DNA from 2 places in the Nonomuraea sp. LP-02 genome. Region 2 is predicted to be linked to the other one. Evidence: riboswitches for the same ligand, from Rfam matches in the RefSeq annotation. Region 2 holds a riboswitch; the other holds the start of a gene.

Region 1 (7,621 bases), 2.5 Mb from region 2:
TCGGCCGCGCGATGATCAGGACGCTCTGCGCCGGCCGCCCGGAACGGTCGGCCGTGCTGTCCACCCACGACCAGCCGACCGCCGCCCGCCACCTCTACGCGAGCCTCGGCTTCGTCGACCTGCTCGCCGGGTTCGTCTTCCCCGGCGGCTACGAGGAGTACGCCATCGCGGGCCGCCCGCTCCCCCTGCCCTGAGCCCTGCCCTCAACCGTTGGTTTACCGCGTGATGACCCGGGGCATGAGTCATCACGGAAAGTGACCGACCCTTTACCGACCGATCTGGTTACCCTGCCGTCATCCGCCCGGTCCCCCTGCGGGCGGATGACGGCCCGCACCCGCTCATGGACGAGCCTTTACGCAGGTCGTCTAGGCGGGCAGCGACGCCGGCTCCAGGCGCTGGAACACCTCGCGGGAGGCGCTGGAGCGGTTGAAGGTGATGAAGTGGATGCCCGGCGCGCCCTCGTCCAGCAGCCGCTGGCACAGCTCGGCGCCGTGGTCGATGCCGAGCCGCCGCACCGCCGCGGGATCGTCCTTGACCGCCTCGAAGCGCGCCGCCACGTCCGAGGGGAACGGCGCACCTGACAACTGCTCCGAACGCGCGATCGTGCTCATCTGGGTGACCGGCATGATGCACGGGATGATCGGCGTGTCGCAGCCCTGGGCCGCCACCCTGTCGCGCAGCCGCAGGTAGTCGTCGGCCTGGAAGAACATCTGGGTGATCGCGTAGTCGGCCCCGGCCCGGCACTTGCGTACGAAGTGGTCGGTGTCTGACTCGATGGACGGCGAGCGCGGGTGTTTGTACGGGAACGCCGCCACGCCCACGCAGAAGTCGCCCGCCTGCCTGACCAGGCGTACGAGCTCCTCGGCGTAGAGCACGCCCTCGGGATGCCGCACCCACTCGCCCGTGGGGTCGCCGGGCGGGTCGCCGCGCACGGCCAGGATGTTGCGCACCCCGGCGTCGGCGAAGCGCCCCACCAGGTGGCGCAGCTCGCGGACGGAGTGGTTGACCGCGGTGAAGTGGGCCACGGGGGTCAGCGTGGTGTCGTGCGCGATGCGCTCGACGATGTCGACGGTGCGGTCACGGGTGGAACCGCCGGCGCCGTAGGTCACCGACACGAACGTCGGCCGCAGCGACTCCAGCTCCCTGATCGCCTTCCACAGCTGCCGCTCGCCCTCGTCGGTCTTCGGGGGGAAGAACTCGAACGAGAACGTGCGTTTGCCGGAGGCGAGCATGTCGCGGACGGTGGGGACACGTCCCGGCAGGACGGAGGGTCGACCAAGCGCCATGCCCCACAGGTTACAGGCAGCGGCGCGGCCCGCCGTGGCGCGGATCACCACCGCTCGCGCGCGCCCCGATCGGAACCGCTCGAACCGGCCACTAGTCTCGGAGTCATGACCACTGACGCCGCGAGCATGGACGTCCTGCGCACGCGGGTTGAGCGTGCCCTGGGCGCCTTCGTCGAACGCCAGCTCCCCGCCTCCGGTGACCCCGACTTCCAGCCGCTCCGCGCGGCCGCCGAGGACCTGCTGGCCGGCGGCAAGCGGCTGCGGCCCGCGTTCTGCTACTGGGGGTGGCGCGGCGCGGGCGGCGCGGACGGCCCCGGCATCTTCACCGCCGCCGCCTCGCTTGAGCTGCTGCAGGCCAGCGCGCTCGTGCACGACGACGTGATGGACAAGAGCGACCTGCGCAGGGGCATGCCGGCGGCGCACCGCCGTTTCGAGGCGCTGCACGAGAAGGAGAGCTGGCACGGCTCGGCCGCGCAGTTCGGCGAGGGCGCCGCGATCCTGCTGGGCAACCTGCTGCTCATCTGGTCGGGCGAGATGTGGCGCACCAGCGGGCTGCCCCCCGAGTCGCTGGAGGCGGCCCAGCCCGTGCACGACCACATGCGCACCGAGCTGATGTGCGGCCAGTACCTCGACCTGCTGGAGCAGGCCCACGGCGAGAACACCTTCGACTCGGCGCTGCGGGTGGCGCTCTACAAGAGCGGCAAGTACTCCGTCGAGCAGCCGCTGCGCCTCGGCCTCGCGCTGGCCGCCCGCGAGCTCGCGCCCTGGATGGACGAGCTGTGCACCGGCTACGGGCGGCGGGTCGGCATCGCCTTCCAGCTCCGCGACGACATCCTCGGCGTCTTCGGCGACCCGGCGCAGACGGGCAAGCCCGCGGGCGACGACCTGCGCGAGGGCAAGCGCACCATGCTCGTGGCCCGCACGCTCTCCGCCGCCTCCCCCGGCGAGGCCGCGACCGTGCGCCGCCTGCTCGGCGACCCCGGCCTCGACGAGGACGGCGTCGCCACGCTGCGCGGCGTCATCGAGGGCACGGGCGCGCTGAGCGCGTGCGAGGACCTCATCGGCGACTACCTCGGCGAGGCGCTGGCCGCGCTCGACCGGGCCCCGGTCACCGAGGAGGCGCGCACGGCGCTGAAGGAGCTGGCGATCGCCGCCACCTCTCGCACCACCTGATCGGCCGCGCCTGGCGGCGCCGGACATGCGAGCGCCGCCCCGCCGGAGGGCGGGGCGGCGCGAGGGTCGGGTGGGTGGGTCAGGCCGCCGCGGCCAGGCGCTTGGCGAACTCCGCCGCCGCCGCGCCAGGATCGTCGGCCTCGGTGATGGCACGCACGACGACGACCCGGCGCACGCCGTACGACAGGACGTCGTCGAGGTTGCCGAGGTCGATGCCGCCGATGCCGAACCACGGCCGCGCCTCGCCCAGCGACGCCGCGTGCCGCAGCAGCGACGGGCCGGGGGCCGGGCGGCCGGGCTTGGTCGGCGTGGGCCAGATCGGCCCGCAGCAGAAGTAGTCGACGCCCTCCTCCACGGCCGCGGCGGAGGCCTCGGCGGCGGAGTGGGTGGACCGTCCGATGACGATGTCGTCGCCGAGTATCTCTCGCGCGACCGTCGTGGGAAGGTCGTCCTGCCCCAGGTGGAGCACGTCGGGGCGGGCGGCGTAGGCGATGTCCGCCCGGTCGTTGACCGCCAGCAGCTTGCCGTGCCGGTCGCAGGCGTCGCGGAAGACCTCGAGGAGGGCGAGCTCCTCGCGGGCCTCCAGGCCCTTCTCCCGCAGCTGGACGATGTCCACGCCGCCCGCCAGCACCGTGTCGAGGAACTGCGCGAGGTCGCCGCGGTCGCGGCGGCCGTCGGTGCAGAGATAGAGGCGCGCGTCAGAAAGCAAGGGCCTGGGCACGCCGCTTGACCTCGGTGTGGCGACCGGCCCTGATCGCCTCGATGGGCGAGCCTGGCAGCGAGTCGTCGGGGGTGAAGAGCCAGCGCAGGGACTCGGCGTCGTCGTAGCCGGCGTCCTGCAGCACGGTCAGGGTGCCGGGCAGGCCCTTCATCACGTCCTTCCCGTCGAGGAACACCGCGGGCACCTGCGGGGACCCGCTGCCCTCCCGGCGCACGCCGAGGAGCTTGTGATCCTTGAGGAGTTGCTTGGCCCGCCCGATCGGGAGTTCCAGGCGCTGGGCCACTTCGGGGAGCGTGAGCCACTCGCTGACGAGCTGGTCGGTCTCCCGGTCGATCTGTGCAACAGAAAGCGTCACGGAACCACAACTACCACATGCCGTGCTTGCTCAAACAACACAATCCCGTAGGGGGACGTCTGGATCTACCAGGCGTTCCGCGTCCAGCCGGGAGCCCGCGCCGATGATGCGGCGGCCCTGGACGAGGTCTCTCGGCCGGTCGACGGCGAACACCGCGGCGAGGGTGTCGTCGCCCCTCAGCCAGACGGCCGACCACTTGCCCTCGGGGCCGCCGCGGTAGAGCAGGCGCTCGCCCGCGGGGTGATGGCCGGCGTACTGGACCATGTGCCCGAACTGCTCCGACCAGAAGTACGGCACCGGGTCGTAGACGGCGTCCTCGCCGAGCAGGCTCGCGGCGGCGACCTCGGGGGCGTTGAGCGCGGTGTCCCAGTGCTCGACCCGCAGCCGGTCCTGGAAGCGGCGCGACCACCAGGCGGCGCAGTCGCCCACCGCGACCGTGCCGGGCAGCGAGGCGCGCAGGTGCTCGTCCACGACGACGCCGTTGTGCAGGTCGAGGTCGGCGTCGGCCAGCCACTGGACGGCCGGGCGCACGCCGATGCCGGCGACGACCACGTGCGCGTCGATGAACTCGCCGCCGACCAGCTCGACGCCGCCCTCCTCGACGGAGTGGACCATGGCGCCGAGACGCAGGTCGATGCCGTCGTACCAGCGTTCGGTGCGGGCGCCGATCTCCTCGCCGACGGCGGCGGCGAGCGGCGCGGGACCGGCCTCGACGACGGTGACCGCGCAGCCGGCGCGGCGGGCGGCCGTGGCCACCTCGGCCCCCACCCAGCCCGCGCCGGCGACCACGACGCGGGCGCCGGGCACGAGCGCGGCGCGCAGCTCGTGCGCGTCGTCGAGGGTGCGCAGGACGTGCTGGGGGCCGTCGCCCGGCAGCAGGACCGGGTCGGCGCCGGTCGCGATGACCAGGCCGTCGTAGCGCAGCTCGCCCTCGGTGGTCTCGACGGCGCCCGGCCGCAGCGCGGTGGCGGACACGCCGGGACGGAAGGCGACGCGCAGCGCGGCGAGGTCGGCGTCGACAAAGGTGGTGTCGGACTCGCCGAGCAGCACGCTCTTGGTCAGGGGCGGACGGTCGTAGGGGCGGTGGCGTTCCCGCCCGACGAGGGTGATCCTGCCGCCGAATCCGCGCCCGCGCAGCGCCTCGACCGTGCGTACGCCGGCCAGGCCCGCTCCCACCACCACGACATGGTCCACGACCAAGACCATAGACGGGTACGGGGCCCGGCGGCGAAGGGGGGCGTGCCTGGCGCCGCCGGCGAGGTCGTAGGCTGGGGGCGTAAGACGCGCGGGAGTCCGGCCGTGACCGGGCTGAGAGGAAGGCTGTACAGGGCCTTCGACCGCAAGACACCTGATCCGGATCATGCCGGCGAAGGGAGCGCATGGTGGAGGTCATCGTCGGCGGCGGGGTCGTCGGGCTGTCCGTCGCGTGGCGGCTGGCGCGGGCGGGGCGGCCGGTCACCGTGGTCGATCCCGATCCCGCGGGCGGGGCCTCGCACGCGGCCGCGGGCATGCTGGCGCCGGTCAGCGAGGTGACCTACACCGAGGAGCCGCTGCTGCGGCTGGGCCTGGCGTCGCTGCGCCGCTGGCCGGCCTTCGCCGCCGAGCTGGCCGCCGACGCGGGGCTGCCCGAGGGGGCGCGCGGGGTGGACCTGCGCGCGGAGGGCACGCTCGACGTGGCGTTCGGGGCCGACGACCTCGCGGCGCTGGACGAGCTGGCCGCGTTCATGGACAAGTTGGGGCTCCCGGTGGAGCGGCTGACCGGGCGCGAGTGCCGCCGCCTGGAGCCGATGCTGGCGCCGTCGGTGCGCGGCGGGCTGCTGGCCGCCGGTGACGCCTGGGTGGATCCGCGCCGGGTGACGGCGGCGCTGCTCGCCGCGCTGGAACGTCTGGACGTGCCGCTCGTACGCGCCCGGGTCACCACGCTGCTGCGCGCGGACGGGCCGGCGGGCCGGGTCACGGGTGTGCGGCTGGAGGAGGGTGCCGAGCTGCCCGCCACGACGGTGGTGCTGGCGGCCGGGGCCTGGAGCGCCGCTCTGGCCGGGGTGCCGGTGCGGCCGGTCAAGGGGCAGATCCTGCGCCTGCGCTCGCCGCAGCCGCTGCTGACCCGGTGCGTACGAGGCTCCGTGCACGGCTCCCCCGTCTACCTCGTCCCCCGGGGCGACGGCGAGCTGGTGGTCGGTGCGACCCAGGAGGAGCTGGGCTTCGACACCCGGGTGACCGCCGGCGGCCTGTACGAGCTGCTGCGCGACGCCAGGGAGCTGGTGCCGGGCGTGACCGAGCTGGAGCTGGCCGACGTGGTGGCGGGCCTGCGCCCCGGCACGCCGGACAACGTGCCGATCGTCGGGCCGGCCGGTGACGGGCTGGTGCTCGCCACCGGACACCACCGGGGCGGCGTGCTGCTCGCGCCTCTGACGGCGGCCCTGGTGGCCGGGGAGGCGGGCGGCGAGGAGGGCGGGCTGGCGGCGTTGTGCTCGCCGGCGAGATTTGGAGAGATCGCATGATGGTGCAGATCAACGGGGCCACGCACGAGGTCGCCGACGGGACGACCGTGGCGCAGGCCGTACGCGCCCTGACCGCGACGACCACCGGGGTCGCCGTGGCGGTCAACGACGAGGTGGTCACGCGCGGCGCCTGGGAGACCACGGCGCTGCGTGAGCGCGACCGCGTGGAGGTGCTGACGGCGGTGCAGGGTGGATGAGCTGATCATCGCCGGGGAGAAGTTCTCCTCCCGGCTCATCATGGGCACCGGCGGCGCCCCCTCGCTGGAGGTGCTCGACCAGGCACTGGCGGCCTCCGGCACCGAGCTGACCACGGTCGCCATGCGGCGGCTCGACCCGCGCTCCCGCGGGTCGGTGCTCGACGTGCTGCGCGAGCGCCACATCAAGGTGCTGCCCAACACGGCCGGCTGCTTCACGGCGGGCGACGCCGTGCTGACGGCCCGGCTGGCCAGGGAGGCGCTCGGCACGAACTGGGTCAAGCTGGAGGTCATCGCCGACGAGCGGACGCTGCTGCCCGACCCCATCGAGACCTTCGACGCGGCCGAGCGGCTGGTGGCCGACGGGTTCGTGGTGCTCCCGTACATCGGCGACGACCCGGCGCTGGCCCGACGGCTGGAGCAGGCGGGCTGCGCGGCGGTGATGCCCCTGGGCGCGCCGATCGGATCGGGCCTCGGCATCCGCAACCCGCACAACATCGAGCTGATCGTGGAGGCCGCGTCGGTGCCGGTGATTCTCGACGCGGGGATCGGCACGGCCAGCGACGCCGCGCTGGCGATGGAGCTCGGCTGCGACGCGGTGCTGCTGGCGACGGCGGTCACCCGGGCCCAGCGCCCCGACCAGATGGCCGCGGCCATGAAGGCGGCGGTGACGGCCGGGCGGCTGGCGCGGCAGGCCGGGCGCATCCCGCGCCGCCGCTACGCCGAGGCGTCCTCCCCCATGACGCCCTGACTCCTGAGACGCGAGGGACGCGCCGGGGCTGGCGAGGCTCCGGCGCGTCACAGGGGGCACGGCTCGGCATCGGTTTCGGGCGGCTGGGCCCTGCCGGTGCCAAAACGCCCGTAAACTCAGCGGGGTGGATACGACGACTGCGGACCCTCTGGTCGGGCGGCTCCTCGATGGGCGCTATCGCATCGAGAGCCGGATCGCCCGGGGCGGTATGGCGACCGTCTACCTGGCGCTCGACGTCCGGCTGGACCGGACCGTCGCGCTGAAGGTCATGCACCGCTCGCTGGCCGACGACCCGGCGTTCGTCCGGAGGTTCATCGGCGAGGCGAAGTCGGTGGCCAGTCTCTCCCATCCCAACGTCGTGCACGTCTTCGACCAGGGCACCGACAACGACGTCGTCTACCTGTCGATGGAGTACGTGCCGGGCCGCACGCTCCGCGACGTCCTGCGCGAGCGCGGCCGGCTGCCCGCCCGCGAGGCGCTGGAGATCCTGATCCCGGTGCTGGCCGCCCTCGGCGCGGCCCACCAGGCCGGCATGGTGCACCGCGACGTCAAGCCCGAGAACGTCCTGATGACCGACGACGGGCGGGTCAAGGTCGTGGACTTCGGCCTGGCCAAGGCCATCGAGGCGACCAACCAGACG
Region 2 (7,621 bases):
GGGGCCGCGCTCCAGGCGTTCTGGTACCACTTCGCGATCATGTTCGAGGCGCTGTTCATCCTCACGACCGTGGACGCCGGCACCCGGGTGGGCCGGTTCATGCTCCAGGACACCCTCGGCAACCTGTGGAAGCCGATGGCGCGGGTGAGCTGGTGGCCGGGCCTGGTGGGGTCGAGCGCGGTGGTCGTGGCGGCCTGGGGCTACTTCCTCTACCAGGGCGTCAACGACCCGCTCGGCGGCATCAACCAGCTGTTCCCGCTGTTCGGCATCGCCAACCAGCTCCTCGCGGCGGTGGCGCTCACCGTGGCCACCACGCTGCTGATCAAGAGCGGGCGGCTCAAGTGGGCCTGGGTGACGGGCGTGCCGCTGGCCTGGGACGCCGCGGTCACCCTGACGGCGAGCTACCAGAAGGTCTTCTCCGCCGACCCGACGCTCGGCTTCTTCGCCCAGCGCGACCGCTACCAGAGCGCGATCGACCAGGGGCAGGTGCTCGCCCCGGCCAAGTCGATGGACGCGATGCGGCAGATCGTCATCAACTCCACCGTGGACGGCGTCCTGGCCGCGCTGTTCGCCGTCATGATCGTCATCGTGATCCTCGACGCGGTCCGCGTGTGGGTCACGGCGATCCGGGCGCGCGAGCCGCTGCCGACCACGGAGGAGCCGTTCGAGGAGTCGAAGCTGCTCGCGCCGTCCGGCCTGATCGCCACCCGCGAGGAGAAGGAGGCGATGGCCGCCCGCGGCGCCGCGGGCGGCTAGAACTCCTTGATCACGCGGGTGAGCGTGGCGTTGAGCTCGGCGAGGCCGTCCTCGCCGAGCAGCGCCGTGAGCCGCCGCTCCACCTCGTCGATGGCGGCGTAGCCGGCTCTCAGCGCCGCGTCGCCGCGCTCGGTGAAAACGATCAGCTTGGCCCGGCGGTCGGCCGGGTCGGGGATCCGGCGCAGGTAGCCGAGGCCCTCCAGGTCGTCCACGAGGGCGCCCATGGCCTGCGGGGTCATCCGGGCCTTCGCCGCGAGCCGGCTCAGCCGGATGCCGTCGTGCTCCATGTGGAAGAACAGCGCCTGGTGGGCGGGGCGGACGCCGGGGGCGTGCTCGTGGGCCGCCTCCTGGACGACGTCCTGGAGGCGCAGGAACGCCTCGTACAGCAGGGCCACGACGTGCGGCGGATGTGTGGCGGCCACGGTCCTTCTCCAAAACGCTAAGGCTGCCTTATATTACGGCAACCTTAGCAAAGGGGGAGGCATGCGCCAGGAAGAGATCCGGTCCGTCCTCGCGAGCGAGCGCCGCGACCTCGCCGACCTGCTCGACGCGCTGCCCGAGGCCGCATGGGACCGGCCCTCGCTGTGCGAGGGCTGGCGGGTGCGGGACGTCGCGGCGCACCTCACGTTCGCCACGGCGCACACCGGGCGGGCGCTCGCCGCGTTCGTCCGGGCGAGAGGGGACTTCGACCGCGCCATCCACGACAGCGCGGTGCGGCTGGCCCGCCGGCGCCCGGCGGACCGGCTGGTCGCCGAGATCCGCCGCTCCGCGGACTCGCGCCGCAGGCAGCCCTCGACGAAACCGCTCGACCCGCTGTTCGACGTGCTCGTACACGGCCAGGACATCGCCGTTCCGCTCGGCATCGAACGGGCCATGCCGGTCGCCGCCGCGCGGGCCTGCGCCCAGCACGTCTGGGACCGCGGCTTCCCCTTCCACCCCCGGCGGCGCTTCGCCGGGCTGCGCTTCGCCGCCACCGACGCCGACTGGTCGGCCGGCGCGGGGGAGAGCGTCGAGGGGCCGGTCGGGTCGCTGCTGCTCGTGCTCAGCGGGCGGCCCGCCGGGCTGGCCGCGCTGACCGGCCCCGGCCTGCCCGAGCTGGCGCGACGGCTCGGCTGAAGGTCAGGGCGCGAGCCAGCGGGCCGTGGGCCAGCCCTCGCGCCGCCAGGCGCTGTCCCAGAACATCCACTCGTACGCCGCCGCCGTCAGATAAGCCTGCTCCATCGCCGCCCGCGTGCCGGCGTCCGCGCCTTCGGCGAGCCGGTCGGCGATCGCCTTGGCCCGGGTCACCGACGCCGCGAACTCCGGGTCGGAGTAGGTGGAGATCCACTTGCCGTACGGGTGTCCGCCGAGGTCGCCCGCGCGCCCCAGCAGCGCCGTGCCCACGTCCTGGTAGATCCAGAAGCACGGCAGCAGCGCCGCCACCAGCACCGGGTACGGCGCCGACAGCGCCGTCGCCTGGAGGTAGGACGCGTACGCCAGGCACGTCGGCGACGTGGTGACCCCGGCCGCGTCCGCGCCCAGCTCGGCGACGTAGCCGGCGTGCAGCAGGCGCTCGGCGGCCAGCGCCGTGTGCGCGCTGCTCGCGAAGAACGCCGCCTCGTCCAGGTCGGTGGCCCGCGCCGAGGCGGTGGCGAGCGCCTTGGAGAACGCCTCCAGGTAGCGGGCGTCCTGCACGATGTAGAACGCGAACCGGTCGGCGTCGAGGGTGCCGTCGCCGAGCGCGACGTTGAACGGGTGGCCGTGGATCGCGGTCATCAGGTCGGCCGTGCGCAGCCACATGTCATCGCAGAACATGACGTCCCTTCGCTAGTGCGAGCTAGATCAGGTTCGACGGGTGTGATCTCAGCCCGGATCGCCGGGCACCCCGCGTCAGTCGATCACTGTAACAGGTGTTCGGATATCGTGGACGGGGTGACCGGCGAGGAGACCCGCGAGGGCGTGACGCTGACCAATCTCGACCAGCCGCTGTTCGACGGGGCCGAGGCCACCAAACGCGACCTGGTCGACTATCTCGACGCGGTCGCGGACCGCCTGGTGCCGGTGCTGCGCGACCGGGCGCTCTCGGTCGTCCGGGTACGCCCCGGGCAGGAGCCCTTCATGCAGAAGAACCTGCCGAAGTACGCCCCTCCGTGGATCGAGCGCGTCTCGGTGTGGGCGGACTCGTCGCGGCGGCAGGTGACGTACGCGCTGGGCAACGACCGGCGGACGCTGATCTGGTTCGGCAACCAGCGGGCGGTGGAGTACCACCCGGCGCTGTTCGCCGGCGACCACTTCACCCACCTGGTGCTGGACCTCGATCCGCCGGAGGGCACGGAGTCGTTCGAGCTGGCCGTGCGGGCGGCGTTCCTGGTGCGGCAGGCGCTGGCGGACGCGGGGCTGGCGGGCGCGGTGAAGACCAGCGGGGCCAAGGGCGTGCACGTGTTCGTGCCGGTCGAGCCGGGCGTCCCGATGGAGGACCTGGCCGCCGCCACCCGCGCGATCGGGGCCCGCGCCGAGCGGGTGGACCCGGCGCTCGCGACGACGGCGTTCATCAGGGAGGACCGCGCGGGCAAGGTCTTCATCGACTCCACGCGGGCGGGCGGCGCGACGGTCGTGGCCGCCTACAGCCCGCGGATCCGGCCCGGCGTGCCGGTGTCGTTCCCCGTGCCGTGGCCGGACCTGGACCGGGTCACGCCGCGCGACTTCACCATCAGGACGGCGGCGGCGCTGGTCGAGAAGAACGATCCGTGGGCGGGGGAGATGCCCGAGCCGCAGCGCCTGCCCGCCGACCTGGTGGAAGAGGGGCACACGATCCCGGTGGCGCGGGTGCAGGCGATGCACGAGGGGAAGCGGCGTGCCCGTGCCCGCCGCGAGGCGACCTGAGACAGCGTGAATCCGTGGTGACAGTGGGCCTTCTCAGCGGCTCGGTACCGGGTTACGTTCGCGTTCGGCGCGGCTCGGGGGGACTACGCGCGCCGTACCCGATCCCGGCACAGGGAGATCCGTCGCATGCGTATGCGTAGAATCGCCGTCGCGCTCGGCCTGCTCCTCACCACGGTCCTCGTCGCGCCACCCGCGCAGGCGCGGACCGGCGGCCTCGACGACGTCTTCGCCAAACTGCTCGTCAAGCAGGTCAAGGGCACGAACGTCACCAAGCACCTCAACGCTCTCCAGGCGATCGCCGACGCAGGCGGCGGCACCCGCGCCGTCGGCACCCCCGGCTACCGGGCCTCCCGCGACTACGTGGCCGCCAAGCTGCGCAAGGCGGGCTACAAGGTCACCCTGCAGCCGGTCAAGTTCGTGGAGAGCTGGAGCGAGAACGCCCCGCCGACGCTCGCCGTGCAGGGCGGCGCCACGTACGTGCCGAACGAGGACTTCTTCGCCTTCGAGCCGTCCCCGTCCGGCGACGTGACCGCGCAGGTCCAGGCCGTGGACCTGACGCTTCCGCCCGCGCCGTCGCCCTCCTCCACCAGCGGCTGCGAGGCGGCCGACTTCGCCGGGTTCGTCGCGGGCCGGATCGCGCTCGTCCAGCGCGGCACCTGCCCGTTCGTCACCAAGGTCGAGAACGCGCTCGCCGCCGGCGCGAGCGCGATCATCATCTTCAACGAGGGCCAGCCGGGACGGACCGACGCCTTCCCGCTGAACATCGGCGGCCTGCAGGGCCTGCCGATGGTGTTCGCCGACTTCGCGGTCGGCCAGGCGCTGGCCGCCACGCCCGGTGCGACCGTGCACCTCAAGGTCGACGCCAACCTGGTGCTCGGCACCGAGGACAACGTCATCGCCGAGTCCCGGCTCGGCGACCCGCGCCAGGTCGTCATGGTCGGCGCCCACCTCGACAGCGTGACCGAGGGCCCCGGCATCAACGACAACGGCTCGGGCAGCGCCGCCATCCTGGAGGTCGCCGAGCGGATGGCGCTCTACCCGGTCAAGCACAAGGTCCGCTTCGCGTTCTGGGCGGCCGAGGAGATCGGGCTGCTCGGCTCCACGCAGTACGTCGCCTCCCTGTCCCAGGAGCAGCGCGACCGCGTCCGGCTCTACCTGAACTTCGACATGATCGCCTCCCCGAACTACGCCTACAAGCTGTACGACGGTGACGACTCCGACGCCACGGGCTCCCCGGCGGGCCCGCCCGGATCGGCCCAGATCGAGCAGCGGCTCGCCACGTTCTTCGGCTCGCGCGGCCTGGCCACGGTCGGCACCGACTTCGACGGCCGCTCCGACTACGGGCCGTTCATCGCGATCGGCATCCCGTCCGGCGGCATCTTCACCGGCGCCGAGGGCGTCAAGACCCCCGAGGAGGCCGCGCTGTTCGGCGGCACGGCCGGGGCCGCGTACGACGGCTGCTACCACCAGGCGTGCGACACGCTCGCCAACGTGAACGCGACGGCGCTGGACGTCGACTCCGACGCCATCGCGGACTCCGTCGCCCGCTATGCCTTCGACCTGCGCTCCATCCCGCCGAGAACGACCACCGCCGCCCGCGCCGCCCTCACCGGGGCTGATTCCACCCGGTAGGAGGTCAGAGGCCGGCCATCAGATCGAGGAAGGCGGTGGCGGCGGGGGAGGGGCGGTCGGCCCAGATCAGGTGCTCGACGCGGGCCGGGGCGTCGCGGAGCCGGATGACGCGCAGGTCGCGGAGCCGGGGCGCGTACGCGGCGGGGAGCAGGCCCACGCCGAGCCCGTGCCGGACGAGGTCGGCCATGAACTCGGCGGACGACACCTCGAAGGCGACGTCCCGGAGCACGCCCGCGGCCGCGAACGCCTCGTCGGACTGGGCGCGACCGGCGTGCCCCGCCCGGAAGTCGACGAACGGCTCGTCGGCGAGGCCCGCCAGGTCCGTCTCCTCGTCCGTCAGGTGATGGTCGCGCGCGACCACGGCGACCAGCTCGTCCCTGGCCAGCGCGCGGCCGCGCACGCCCCTCGGCTCGGCCCGCGTGGTCAGGCCGAGGAAGGCCACGTCCACGTCGGCCCGCCGGACCCGCTCGATCAGTTCCTCGCTGCCGGCCGCGGCGAGCGTGACGCGCACCCGCGGATGCCGGCGGCGGAACTCCTTCAGCAGGGCCGGCAGATCCACCGCCGCGACCGTGGTGATGGCGCCGATGGCCAGCCGCCCGCGCAGCTCGCCGCTCGCCGCGGCCACCTCGGCCCTGGCCCGGTCGGCGGCCTCCAGGCACTCGCGGGCGGCGGGCAGGAACGCCTCCCCGGCCGGCGTCAGGCGGACGCGCCTGCTGGTGCGCTCGAACAGGCGGGCGCCGAGCTCCCGCTCCAGGGCGGCGATCTGGTGGCTGAGCGCCGACTGCACGACCCGGCAGTGCTCGGCGGCCCGGGTGAAGTTGCTGGTCTCGGCGACCGCGACGACGTACCTCAGTTGCTGCAGCTCCATGGCATCAATCGTGCAGCACGATCGATCCCGATGAAAACTATGTGTTGGACTCATTGATCGGGGTGGGCCCACTCTTGGATGTATGACTGTGCATGGAGATCGCCCGCTGTCAGCAACGCGGGCCTGGCTGGGGGTCGCCGCGATCACGGCGAGCCTGTTCGTCTTTCTCACCACCGAGCTGATGCCGGTCGGCCTGCTCACCCCCTTGAGCGAGAGCCTGGGGGTGTCGGTGGGCGCCGCCGGGCTCATGGTCACGCTCCAGGGCGTCTCCGCCGGGCTGGGCGTGCCGTTCATCGTGGCCTGGACCAGGCGGGTCAACCGGCGGATGCTGCTGTCCGCGCTCCTCGCCGTGCTGGCCCTCGGCAACCTGGTGACCGCCCTGTCGCCGAGCTACGCGCTGATCCTGACCACGCGGCTGCTCATGGGGTTCGCCAGCGGGGTGTTCTGGGCCATCGGCGTGGGCATGGCGATGCGCCTGGTGCCCGAGCGGCAGGCGAACAGGGCCTCCGCGACGGTGATGTCCGGCATCTCGATCGCCACGGTGGCGGGCATACCGCTGGGGACGTTCCTGGAGAGCCGTACCGACTGGCGGACCACGTTCCTCATCTGGGCCGGGCTCAGCGTGCTGGTGTTCGTCGCGGTCACGGCGCTGATCCCGTCGCTGCCGTCGCGCAACGCCGTGCCGGTGAGGGAGGTCTTCGGGCTGCCGGCCAGGAACGTGCCGCTGCGGCTGGTGCTGGTCACCGTCGTGCTGTTCGTGCTCGGGCACTTCGGGGCCTACACGTTCGTCCGGCCGATCCTGGAGGGCCACACGGGCGCGACGTCCGCCTTCGTCACCGTCGTGCTCATGGTCTTCGGCGCCGCCGGGGCCGTCGGGAACTTCGTCGCCGGACACACGGTGAGCAGGAGCCTGCGGGGCACGTTCGCCGTCGGCTGCGCGGGGCTCGTGGCGTCGTTGCTGGCGCTGCTCGCGATCGGCGGCGGCGAGGCGGGCGCGGTCGCCGCGCTGGTGGTGTGGGGGCTCTCCTTCGGGGCCGTGCAACTGTGCCAGGTCAACCTGACGCTGGCCGCCGCGCCCGACACCTTCGAGGCCGCGATGTCGCTCAACACGATGGCGTACAACACCTCCATCGCGCTCGGGGCGCTCTTCGGCGGGCTGTTCGCCGACCACCTCGGGGTCACCAGCGTCGTCTGGTTCGGGGTGGCGCTGACCGCGGGCTCGCTGCTGGTCAACCTCACCACCGGACGGAGGGTGGCCGCGACGTCCTCCGCCTGAGCCGGAACAAGTCGGCATGCCATTGAACCGGGGGTCGCCGCAGGGCGTACCACGTGGCGGACGACGGCGCCCCCGGAGTTCCGGAAGGCGCCTGACCTGGCCTGATCACCTGTGACGGGGGATGCGATGGCGATGGACTTCCACGCATGGAGCGGCGGCCTCGCGCTGCAGCCGCGCGACTACCTTGCGAGCGGCCGGCCGCTCCTCGACGTCGTACGGGCCGCCGG

Evidence for each region. A riboswitch is a leader RNA that binds a small molecule or an ion and turns the genes downstream of it on or off. The one in region 2 is predicted to bind thiamine pyrophosphate.
Region 1: another riboswitch for thiamine pyrophosphate. It lies ahead of thiO (glycine oxidase ThiO); the one in region 2 lies ahead of tenA (thiaminase II).

The regions. Positions count from the first base shown of each region.
Region 1 covers NZ_JAXCLK010000001.1:3,184,469-3,192,089, forward strand. Annotated here, with positions in the region: gene SMD20_RS14795 (GNAT family N-acetyltransferase) at 1-194, shown strand, start outside; gene metF (methylenetetrahydrofolate reductase [NAD(P)H]) at 366-1,286, opposite strand; gene SMD20_RS14805 (polyprenyl synthetase family protein) at 1,392-2,459, shown strand; gene thiE (thiamine phosphate synthase) at 2,539-3,180, opposite strand; gene SMD20_RS14815 (Rv2175c family DNA-binding protein) at 3,158-3,535, opposite strand; gene SMD20_RS14820 (NAD(P)/FAD-dependent oxidoreductase) at 3,566-4,729, opposite strand; TPP riboswitch at 4,811-4,927, shown strand; gene thiO (glycine oxidase ThiO) at 4,915-6,036, shown strand; gene thiS (sulfur carrier protein ThiS) at 6,033-6,233, shown strand; gene SMD20_RS14835 (thiazole synthase) at 6,226-6,981, shown strand; gene SMD20_RS14840 (Stk1 family PASTA domain-containing Ser/Thr kinase) at 7,106-7,621, shown strand, end outside.
Region 2 covers NZ_JAXCLK010000001.1:5,690,257-5,697,877, reverse strand. Annotated here, with positions in the region: gene SMD20_RS26570 (carbon starvation CstA family protein) at 1-756, shown strand, start outside; gene SMD20_RS26565 (MarR family winged helix-turn-helix transcriptional regulator) at 753-1,178, opposite strand; gene SMD20_RS26560 (maleylpyruvate isomerase family mycothiol-dependent enzyme) at 1,240-1,872, shown strand; gene tenA (thiaminase II) at 1,876-2,550, opposite strand; TPP riboswitch at 2,538-2,633, opposite strand; gene SMD20_RS26550 (DNA polymerase domain-containing protein) at 2,659-3,618, shown strand; gene SMD20_RS26545 (M28 family metallopeptidase) at 3,745-5,250, shown strand; gene SMD20_RS26540 (LysR substrate-binding domain-containing protein) at 5,255-6,118, opposite strand; gene SMD20_RS26535 (MFS transporter) at 6,201-7,394, shown strand; gene SMD20_RS26530 (hypothetical protein) at 7,527-7,621, shown strand, end outside.